Regions from separate parts of the Nocardioides marmoribigeumensis genome, predicted to be linked through region 1. Evidence: riboswitches for the same ligand, from Rfam matches in the RefSeq annotation. Region 1 holds a riboswitch; the other holds the start of a gene.
The links. Region 1 has a riboswitch for cyclic di-AMP ahead of J2S63_RS09185 (transglycosylase family protein). Riboswitches for the same ligand answer to the same signal wherever they lie in the genome.
Positions count from the first base shown of each region.

Region 2: it holds a riboswitch for cyclic di-AMP, as region 1 does, so the genes downstream of both, J2S63_RS18405 (C40 family peptidase) here and J2S63_RS09185 (transglycosylase family protein) in region 1, are expected to answer to the same signal.

Region 1 is NZ_JAVDYG010000001.1:1,915,351-1,920,526, forward strand. Features, by position in the region: gene J2S63_RS09175 (4a-hydroxytetrahydrobiopterin dehydratase) at 1-556, shown strand, start outside; gene J2S63_RS09180 (adenylate/guanylate cyclase domain-containing protein) at 597-2,186, shown strand; cyclic di-AMP (ydaO/yuaA leader) riboswitch at 2,353-2,499, shown strand; gene J2S63_RS09185 (transglycosylase family protein) at 2,501-2,959, shown strand; gene J2S63_RS09190 (ATP-binding protein) at 3,038-5,176, shown strand, end outside.
Region 2 is NZ_JAVDYG010000001.1:3,877,322-3,882,497, forward strand. Features, by position in the region: gene J2S63_RS18395 (phosphatase PAP2 family protein) at 1-150, opposite strand, end outside; gene fabG (3-oxoacyl-ACP reductase FabG) at 247-1,011, shown strand; cyclic di-AMP (ydaO/yuaA leader) riboswitch at 1,163-1,342, shown strand; gene J2S63_RS18405 (C40 family peptidase) at 1,349-1,954, shown strand; gene J2S63_RS18410 (DUF3048 domain-containing protein) at 1,983-2,996, shown strand; gene J2S63_RS18415 (hypothetical protein) at 3,193-3,444, shown strand; gene J2S63_RS18420 (YqgE/AlgH family protein) at 3,668-4,282, shown strand; gene J2S63_RS18425 (DUF3039 domain-containing protein) at 4,307-4,600, shown strand; gene J2S63_RS18430 (DEAD/DEAH box helicase) at 4,635-5,176, shown strand, end outside.

The DNA.
Region 1 (5,176 bases):
CTTCGCCGCCGCCCTGCGCCTGGTCGTCGCCATCGGCGAGGCCGCCGAGAGCGCCGACCACCACCCCGATCTCGACCTGCGCTGGGGGCGGGTCGACGTGCGCATGTCGAGCCACGACGTCGGCGGGGTCACCAGCCGAGACGTCGACCTCGCCCGCACGATCAGCCGCCTCGTGCAGGAGCAGGGGGCCGAGCAGGCCAGCGACACCGTCTCGCGCCTCGAGCTGGCGCTCGACACCCCGTCCGCCGCGGAGATCCGGCCCTTCTGGGCGGCGATCCAGGGCCTGGAGGACGCCGGCGACGGCGAGTGGGCCGACCTGAAGGACCCCTTCGACCGCACGCCCACGCTGTGGTTCCAGGAGTCCGGCGACGAGGAGCCCCGGCAGCGCTGGCACCCCGACATCTGGGTCGACCCCGCCCAGGCCCGCGCGCGCATCGACGCCGCGCTGGCCGCCGGCGGGACCCTCGTGAGCGACGAGCACGCCCCGTCGTTCTGGGTGCTCGCCGACGCCCAGGGCAACAAGGCGTGCATCTGCACGTGGCAGGAGCGCGGCTGATCCCACCCGCGCCGAGCACCGCGACTGTCACCATGTCGGCGTGAGCGACACCGACCAGGCGGCCCAGGAGCGGGCCGAGGAGACCGTCCCCGCCTCGGAGGTCCGGGCCGAGCGCGCGGACCGCGTCTCGGCGACGCGCTCCCTCCGCCGGGGCCGCCGACTGTGGCGGGTGGCCAACCTCGGCGTCATCAGCGTGCTCATGGTGTCCAACACCGTCGGCGCGATCATCGCGCTGGTGCTGCCGATGTTCGTCATCCCGCTGCCGCCCTACCGGCCCGGCCACGAGCGCTCGACGCTGTTCTTCGTCGTCACCGTCGCGATCTACGTCGGCGCCGCGCTGCCGCTGGGCATCTGGCTCGGCCGCCGCGCCCAGCGCGCCGCGCGGCAGTGGCTGCTGTCCGGCCGACCGGCCACGCTGCGCGAGCAGCGCATCGTGCTGCGCACCCCGAGCCGGCTGTTCCTGGTGCAGATGTTCTTCTGGCTGCCCGCCGCCCTCCTCTTCGGCGCGCTGAGCCTCGGCCGCGGCTTCATGGGCGCCTTCTGGGTCACGGCCACTGTCGCCCTCGCGGGCGCGACGACCGCCGCGTCGACCTACCTCCTCGCCGAGCGGATCCTCCGCCCGATCGCCGCCAAGGCGCTGTCCCGGGGCGCCCAGGGCGACTTCCGTGTCAGCGGCGTGCGGCGGCGCGCGATCCTGGCGTGGGTTCTCGGCACGGGTGTGCCCGTCGGGGGCCTGCTCGCGGTCGGCATCGTCTCCCTGAGCACGGGCGACGGCTCCCGGCAGCAGGTGCTCGTCGCCGTGATCGTGCTCTGCGGCATCGGCGTGGTCGTCGGCTTCGCGACCGTGAGCGCGGTGGCGCGGGCCACCGCGGGCCCGATCCTCGGGGTGTCCCGCGCGCTGCGCCGCGTGCAGGACGGCGACCTCGACGTGTCGGTGCCCGTCTACGACGCGACCGAGATCGGGCGACTCCAGGTCGGCTTCAACGCGATGGTCGTCGGGCTGCGCGAGCGGGAGCGCATCCGCGACGCGTTCGGCACCTATGTCGACCCGGCGATCGCCGAGCTGATCCTGCGGGAGGGCACCGACCTCGACGGCGAGGAGCTCGAGGTGACGGTGATGTTCATCGACATCCGCGGCTTCACCACCTACGCCTCCGAGACCGAGGCCCACGAGGTGGTCACGCGGGTCAACCAGCTGTTCTCCACCGTGGTGCCGATCGTCCACGAGCACGAGGGGCACGTGGACAAGTTCGTCGGCGACGGCCTGCTGGCCGTCTTCGGCGCCCCGCGGCGCAACGAGCGCCACGCCGACGCCGCGCTGGCGGCCGCGCGGGCCATCGCCGAGGCCGTCCCCCAGGTCGACCCCGACCTCGGCATCGGCATCGGCCTCAACTCCGGGCCGGTCGTCGCCGGCAACGTAGGCGGCGGCGGTCGGCTGGAGTTCACCGTCATCGGCCACACCGTCAACATCGCCGCCCGGGTGGAGTCCGCGACCCGCGAGACCGGTGACACCGTGCTGCTCTCGGAGGCGACCCGCGACCAGCTGGCCGACCCTCCGGACCTCACCGCGCGCGAGGGCATCCACCTCAAGGGCCGCGACGGCGAGGTCACGCTCTACGCACCCGCCTAGCACCTCGGGTCCGTCCCCTGGGTCACACCGATCCCTGCGGTCACGACCTCGGCCCGGGAAGGTAAAGACCCGTCCTCGGTGCTTCACCGGGCCGCACGGTCCGTCGTAGTTTTCTCGGGCCTCGCACCCCCTGCGGGGCGGCCACCGTCGTACGCCGAGTCCTGCCGGTCGGTGGTCCCCGAACCGCTTGGCAGGAGCGGGGGACCCACGTTCCACGGGCTGCCACCGCAGCCCTCGGGGTGAAGCCGCGCGAGCGGCCGGGCACTCCTGCCCGAACCCGACAGCTGACCTCGCAGGCGTGTGGAGGAACCTTCATGCGCTCACGCATGCCTGCCGTCCGACGGGCGTCCCGTCGTACCCCCCTGACCGTCCTGTCCCTGCTCTCCTCGGCCCTGATGTCGCTGGTGCTGGTCACCGGCGCCGGCCTCGTCGTCGCCGGCGCCGCCCAGGCCGACACGCGGCCCTCGCCCGGCCCCACGATGCACTCGACCCAGCGGACGCCCCGTCCGCAGGCGCGGCCCCGGCACTACCGCGCCTGGCAGCGGATCGCCCACTGCGAGAGCACCGGCCGGTGGCACGTCGACACCGGCAACGGCTACTACGGCGGCCTGCAGATCAGCGCCGGCACGTGGCGGGCGTACGGCGGCCGGCGCTACGCCCGGCTCCCGCACCGCGCCACGAAGGTGAAGCAGATGCGGGTCGCCGAGCGCATCCTGCGCGGGCAGGGCTGGGGCGCCTGGCCCCACTGCTCGCGCGTCGCCGGCATGCGCTGAGCCTCGCGGGTCGTCCCGCACCGGCGACCTGCGCCGGCGTCGTGGCCGGACGGGCCGCGCGCTCCTAGGCTGTGCGGCGTGGGAGAGCAGGAGGTCTCGGGGGCGACGCGCTACCGCGCGTTCGGCGGGCTGGTGGTGCAGACCGCCGCGGGCGAGCAGGAGCTGCGCCGGCGCCGCGAGCGCGACGTCCTGGCGGTGCTGCTCGCCGTCCGTGCTCCGGTGTCGGCCGACCGGCTGCTCGGCGAGGTGTGGGACTCCGGCGCGGCGCTCGGCTCCCTCCAGGCGGTGGTCTCACGCCTGCGCGACACGGTCGAGCCGCGACGGACCGCGCGCGGGGAGAACCGCTGCCTGGTGAGCACGTCGGCGGGCTACGCGATCCGCGCCGACGTCGCGGACGTCGACACCTGGCTGTTCGAGGACGCCGCCGGACGGTGCCTCGCCTCGACCGACCCGGCCGGGGCGCTGACGCTCTTCGAGCAGGGCGAGGCGCTGTGGACCGGCGAGCCCTACGCCGACTGCTCGCCCGAGGCCGTGGTGGCGGCCCGGGCCCGGCTGGTCGAGCTGCGCGCCGCGGCCACCGAGCGCGCGGCCCAGGCCCTGCTCGACCTCGGCCGCCCCGAGCAGGTCGGGCTGGTCCTGGCGCGCCTGGTCGAGGAGCACCCGTTCCGCGAGCGCCTGTTCGCGCTGCTGGCGCTGGCGCACTACCGCTGCGGCCGCCAGTCCGAGGCGTTGGAGACCCTCCGCGACCTGCGCTCGCGCCTGGCCGACGAGCTGGGAGTCGACCCGACGCCGGAGGTACGCCGGCTGGAGACCGACCTGCTGCGGCAGGACCCGGCGCTGGACGGTCCCGTCGCGGCCCCGCGGTCGCCCGCGCCCGCCCCGGACCGTCCGGCGGCGCCCGGCGACGCGCTGGTCGGCCGGCAGGAGCCCCTGGCCCGCGTGACCACCCTGCTCGACCGGCTGCCGGTGGGGCGGCAGGTCGCCACCGTGCTGGGCGAGCCCGGCATCGGCAAGACCCGGCTCGTCGAGGAGGTCCTGCGCGGGGCGGCCGGTCGCGGTCTCACCACCGTGGTCGGCCAGTGCCACCAGGGCGACGTCGCGCCGGCGCTGTGGCCGTGGACGCAGGTCGTGCGTGCCCTCTCGCCCGACGCGGGGGCCGACCCGCTCCTGCACCCCCTCCTGGCCGACGGCGTGCCGGTCGACACCGGCTCGGGCTCGCTGCGCCTGTTCGACGCGGTCGCCGGCCTGCTCGAGGCCGCTGCCCGTGACGCGGGTGGGCTCGTGGTCGTGCTCGAGGACCTGCACTGGGCCGACAGCACCTCCCTCCAGCTGCTCGCCCACCTCGTGGAGCGCCCCTCCTCCGCCCCGGTCCTGCTGCTCGTGACCCGGCGGACCACCGAGGAGGACGGCGCCGAGCAGCTGCTCACCACCCTGGCCGCCCTCGCCCGTGCCGGGGCGGAGCGGGTCCGGCTCGACGGCCTGGGCCGGGACGACGTGGGGCTGCTGCTCGGCCGATTCCTCGGCCGCGAGCCCTCCACCGTCCCCGCCGGCCTGGTCGACGTGGTCGACGAGGCCACCGCGGGCAACGCGTTCTTCGTGCACGAGTACGCCCGGCTGCTGCAGACACTGGACGACGTGGACGCGGTCGACACGCTCCCGGTGCCGGAGGGGGTGCGCGACGTCATCGGCCAGCGCGTCACCCGGCTCCCGGCCGAGACCCGCGAGCTGCTGCGGGCCGCCGCCGTGCTGGGCCGCGACATCGTCCCCCAGGACGCAGCGGCGCTGGCCGGCCAGCCGCTCGACGAGGCGCTGGACCACCTCGACCTCGCCCTCGCGACCGGGCTGCTCGACGAGCACGGCGACGGCTACCGCTTCGCCCACGCCCTGACCCGTGAGGCGCTCTACGCCGACCTCTCCGCCGCCCGCCGGCTCCGCTGGCACGCACGCGCCGCCGACGTGCTCGCCGAGCGGCTCGGCGACGTGCCCGACGCCGCCGCGGACATCGCGCACCACGCCTCGCTCGCCGTGCCCCTGGGTCCCGACCGGGCGCGTACGGCGTTCACCTGGCTCGGGCGGGCCGCGCGGGTCGCGCTCGCGCGGCAGGCCCCGGTCGAGGCGCGCGACCTCTGGCTGCAGGCCCGGCGGGTGGCCGAGGAGCTCGGCCTCGAGGACGAGCGCCTGCACGCCATGCTCGGCGTCGCCCGCAGCGCCGTCCGC
Region 2 (5,176 bases), 2.0 Mb from region 1:
GAGCAGGATCGCCGGGAGCCGGAGGTAGGTCGGGCCCGCGACGCTGTCGGGGTCGCGCACCGGGAGGTCGTAGACCCAGGCGACGACGAACGTGGCGACCAGGAAGATCCCGGCCACCCACGTCGCGAAGCGGAAGCCGCCGGCCTGCATCCGTCCAGTTTAGTGCGTGGGAGACTCGGGCCCGTACTTCTCGCGCCCGCCCAGCGGCGCGTGTCACCGATGTCACTCCCGGAGGTCAGGTCCACCATGAGCCGCTACACAGGTCGAGTCGTGATCGTGACGGGCGCAGCGCGCGGCATCGGCGCCGCGACGGCCCGCCGCTTCGCCGAGGAGGGGGCCTCCGTCGCGGTCCTCGACCTCGACGAGGCCGAGGCCGCGAAGACGGCGGCGACGCTGCCCGTCGACGGCGACGAGAAGGCCATCGGCATCGGTGTCGACGTGGCCGACGCGGCCGCCGTCGAGGCCGCGGTCACCCGGGTCGTCGAGGAGCTGGGCAAGGTCGACGTGCTGGTCAACAACGCCGGCATCACCCGCGACAACCTGCTGTTCAAGATGACCGAGGACGACTGGGACTCGGTGATCAACGTCCACCTGCGCGGGGCGTTCCTGATGACCCGGGCCGTCCAGAAGCACATGGTCGAGGCGAAGTTCGGCAAGATCCTCAACCTCTCGAGCGTCTCCGCGCTCGGCAACCGGGGCCAGGCCAACTACTCCGCGGCCAAGATGGGCATCCAGGGCTTCACCCGCACGCTCGCGCTCGAGCTCGGCCCCTTCGGCATCAACGCCAACGCCATCGCGCCCGGGTTCATCGTCACCGAGATGACCGACGCCACCGCGCGCCGGGTCGGTGTCGAGCCCGAGGCCTACCGCGAGGCGGCGGCCGCGGCCACGCCCGTGCGCCGGGTGGGCTGGCCCGAGGACATCGCCGCCGCCGCGGCGTACCTCTGCAGCGACGAGGCCTCCTACGTCACCGGCCAGACCCTGTACGTCGACGGTGGCGCCAAGGTCTGAGCCACCGCGGGCGACGGGCCGGGCGACGGATCCGGTGGAATCTCGCGCGCGACGCGCCCGATTCCCCGCAATCGCTGGCGCAACCGGGACTGATCAACTACTTTCGTCCGGCTGACAACTCAACACCCGCGCGGGCTCGCCGAGTCCTGCCGTCCGCGACGGGCCGACGACCACTGGCAGGAGTGGGGGACCCAACATCGTGTCCCTCTGACGGTTCCCCCACCGTCACGGGCACTCGGGGTGAAGCAGACCGGCCTCTTCGGAGACCGCGACGCGGAGCACCTTCTGGCTCCAACCCGACAGCTCACCTCACAGGCGTGAGAAGGGATACCCCGGCATGCCTGTGCCCGCGCTCGTCGCTGCGCGCCCGACCGTCCCCGGTCCGGCCCGCTCCACCTCGTCCACCGCGTCGCTGTCCACGCACGTCCTCCGCAAGGCCGCCGTCAACGCCCTCGTGCTGGCGCTGACCGCCCTGGTGCTCGTGGCCCACCCCACCACCGCCCGCCAGGGCACCGCGCCCGCACCGCAGGCGCCCGTCGTCTCCCCGCGGATCACCCACGTCGCGGCCGTCTCGACCCGCATCCGGTCCGCGCTGACCATCGCCCGCAACCAGAAGGGCGACCCCTACCGCTACGGCGCGTCCGGTCCCAACGCCTTCGACTGCTCGGGGCTGGTCTACTACGCCACGCACCGCGCCGGCTTCGGCCACGTGCCGCGCACCTCCTCCGCCCAGGCGCGGTTCATGCGGCACATCAAGCGCTCGGCCATGCGCCCGGGCGACTTCGTGTTCTTCTACGACGGCGGCGGGGTCTACCACGTCGGCGTCTTCACCGGCTGGGACCGCGGGCGTCGGATGATCGTCCATGCGCCGTACACCGGCGCGCGCGTGCGCCGCGAGGCCATCTGGACGAACCGGTGGTTCCCCGGCACGTTGCGGCGGTGATCCCAGCCGCACGTAGGATCCTGGTCCCATGCGCACCGACCGGACCACGACCCGTCCTGCCTGGCTGCGTGCCGGCTCCCTGCTCGCCGCCTCCGCCCTGCTGCTGACCGCCTGCGGCGGCGACAAGAAGGACGGCGGCAGCGACCAGCCCGCGGACCCGCAGGGCACCGGCCACCAGTCGACGCTCTCGCGGATCAACCCGCTGACCGGCGAGCGGCTGGGCGCCCCGCCCAAGCGGCCGATCCTGGCGTTCAAGATCGACAACTCCGGCCACGGCACGCAGGTCGGGCTCGGCAAGGCCGACATGGTCGTGGAGGAGCTGGTCGAGGGCGGCATCACCCGGCTCGCGGCGTTCTACTACAGCAAGGTCCCGCACCGGGCCGGCCCGATGCGGTCGATGCGGGCCACCGACATCGGCATCGTCCAGCCCCTCAAGGCGGTCCTGGTCGCCAGCGGGGGAGCCGGGGTCACCTTGCGGCGCGTGCACGGGGCCGGCATCCGCACCGTGACCGAGGGCGCGCCGGGCTTCTACCGCGGGCAGGGCTACGCGCCGTACAACCTGTTCATGGACGTCGACAAGCTGGTCAAGCCGATGAAGGCGCTCCGGACGACGCCGACGCCCTACCTCCCCTTCGGTGACCAGGACCTGCCCAAGGGCAAGCCCGCCAAGCGGTTCACCGCGGTGTTCAGCACGAGCAGCGCGACCTCCTTCGAGCTGCGCAAGGGGAAGTACGTCAACACCGACTCCAACGCGACCAAGGGCGACGACTTCCTGCCCGACACCGTCGTCGTGCTGCGGGTCAAGGTCGGCCTCGCCGGCTACCGCGACCCCGCGGGCTATCCCGTCCCGGAGACCAAGTTCACCGGTCGCGGACCGGCGGTGGTCTTCCACGACGGTCGGATGGTCCGCGGCACGTGGGTCAAGAACGGGCTGGACCGCGTGGTGACCCTGCGCACCGCTGCCGGGCCGCTGGAGATCCCCGCGGGCAAGGTCCGCCTCGAGCTGGTCCCGGTCAAGGGCGGCGACCTGCGGGTCGGCTGACCGCTGCGGGCCGCTGCGGGCCGCTGCGGAGCCGCTGCGGAGTCTCCTTCGGGGTGAGCCTGAACACAGCTCAGGTCTGCTGAGCGTGGCCTGTGTCCGGCGTCACCGGCGGCCGAGTTGGGGGACGCTGCACTCCGTCCCTACCGTGGTGGACGTGCCGAGACCCGGCACTCTCCACGCACCTGAGGGGGACCCCATGACGGCGACCCGGACGTCCGGCCAGACCTCGACCAGCAGCACCGGCAGCACCTTCGCCGGCCGCCTGCGCGCGGCTGTCGAGCAGGCGCAGCCCTCGGTGCCCGAGCACCGCCGTGCCCGTGACTGGCACGGCTCGACGCAGCACAGCGTGGCCAACCCCCGTCGCACCCGTGGCCTGGTCCGTGAGGACGCGACCGGCGGGGGCGGGACCGGCGACTTCGCCACGCGCCTGCGCCGCGCGGTCGGCTGACCGACCGCGCCCCTGGCCAGGGCTGAGGGGGGACCCTCGCCCTGTCACCGCCCCGGCCCTGCTGACGTGCCCTGCGGGTTTCTCCCTTTGCCTCAGGTGCACTCCTCCCATCGGCGGGGTCGGGGCCGCTCTGCCTTCTCCCGGGCGCGTCCCCCGCTGTGTCCCGTGCCCGGTGTGGGGGCAGGATGGGCCCCGTGAGGGCGAGACGAGGGGCCGCGCGGTGATGGAGATCCCCAGCTTCAGCACCTCCAGCGCCGCGCCCGCCACCGGTCGTCTCCTGGTGGCCACGCCCGAGCTGATCGACCCCAACTTCCGGGACTCGGTCGTGCTCCTGCTCGACCACAACGCCGAGGGCACGCTGGGCGTCATCCTCAACCGGCCCACCCCGATCCTCGTCGCGTCCGTGCTCAGCGGCTGGTCCGCCGCCGCCGAGCCGCCCGAGGTCCTCTTCGAGGGAGGCCCCGTCGACAAGGACTCTGCCCTCGCCCTCGCCGAGGTCCGGGAGTCCGGCGGCGCGCTGGGTCCGCTCGACGCGGCGGCGACCGACCCGATCGGCTTCCGCCGGCTCTTCGGCGACGTCGGGATCATCGACCTCGACACCCCCTCGGAGGTGCTCGGGCCGGCGCTGCACCGCCTGCGCGTCTTCGCCGGCTACGCCGGGTGGAGCCCCGGACAGCTCGAGAACGAGATCGAGCAGGACTCCTGGTACGTCGTCGACGGCGTCCCCGAGGACGTCTTCGTGGCGCACCCGGCCAGGCTGCGCGCCGATGTGCTGCGCCGGCAGCCCGGTGAGCTGGCCTGGGTCGCGACGCGCCCCGAGGACGCTGCACTGAACTGAAGGCCGGCCTCGTAGAATCACCTGGTGACCGATCAGCCGACCACCACGACCACGACGTTGCCCGGCACGGACACCCTGGAGGACACCCGCCTCGACCGTGACCTCGAGACCTACGAGGGCGGGGACCACGAGCGGTTCTCCCACTACGTCGACAAGGACAAGCTGACCGAGGCGATGGTGATGGGCACGCCCGTCGTCGCCCTGTGCGGCAAGGTCTGGGTGCCGAGCCGGGCGCCGGAGAAGTTCCCCGTCTGCCCGGACTGCAAGGAGATCTGGGAAGGTCTCGGCGACGACTCCGACGGCGACCAGGACGCCTGAGCGCCCGGTGACCCGTCCGCACCCCTTGTCGTCCCTGCCTGCCCACACCGCCCACACCGCCCACCCGGACCCCGCGGACGCCGCTCCGCTCCCTCCGGCCTACCCCGACCGCGCCGCCTGGGGCACCGCCCCCAGCCTGCGCGCCTGGCAGGCCGAGGCGGTCCGCGCGTACTTCGAGAAGCGGCCGCGTGACTACCTCGCGGTCGCGACGCCGGGTGCGGGCAAGACGACCTTCGCCCTCACCATCGCCGCCGAGCTGCTCGCGACCCGTGCGATCGAGCGGGTCACCGTCGTGGCCCCGACCGAGCACCTCAAGACCCAGTGGGCCGTCGCCGCGGCCAAGGCCGGCATCCCGATCGACCCGACGTTCTCGGGCACCGCCGGTCGCACCAGCAAGGACTTCGTCGGGGTCGCGGTGACCTACGCCGGGGTCGCGGCCAACCCGCTCGCGATGCGGATGCGCACCGAGCGGTTCCGCACGCTGGTGATCCTCGACGAGATCCACCACGCCGGCGACGCGCTGTCGTGGGGCGAGGCGGTGCGCGAGGCGTTCGATCCGGCGCGCCACCGGCTGGC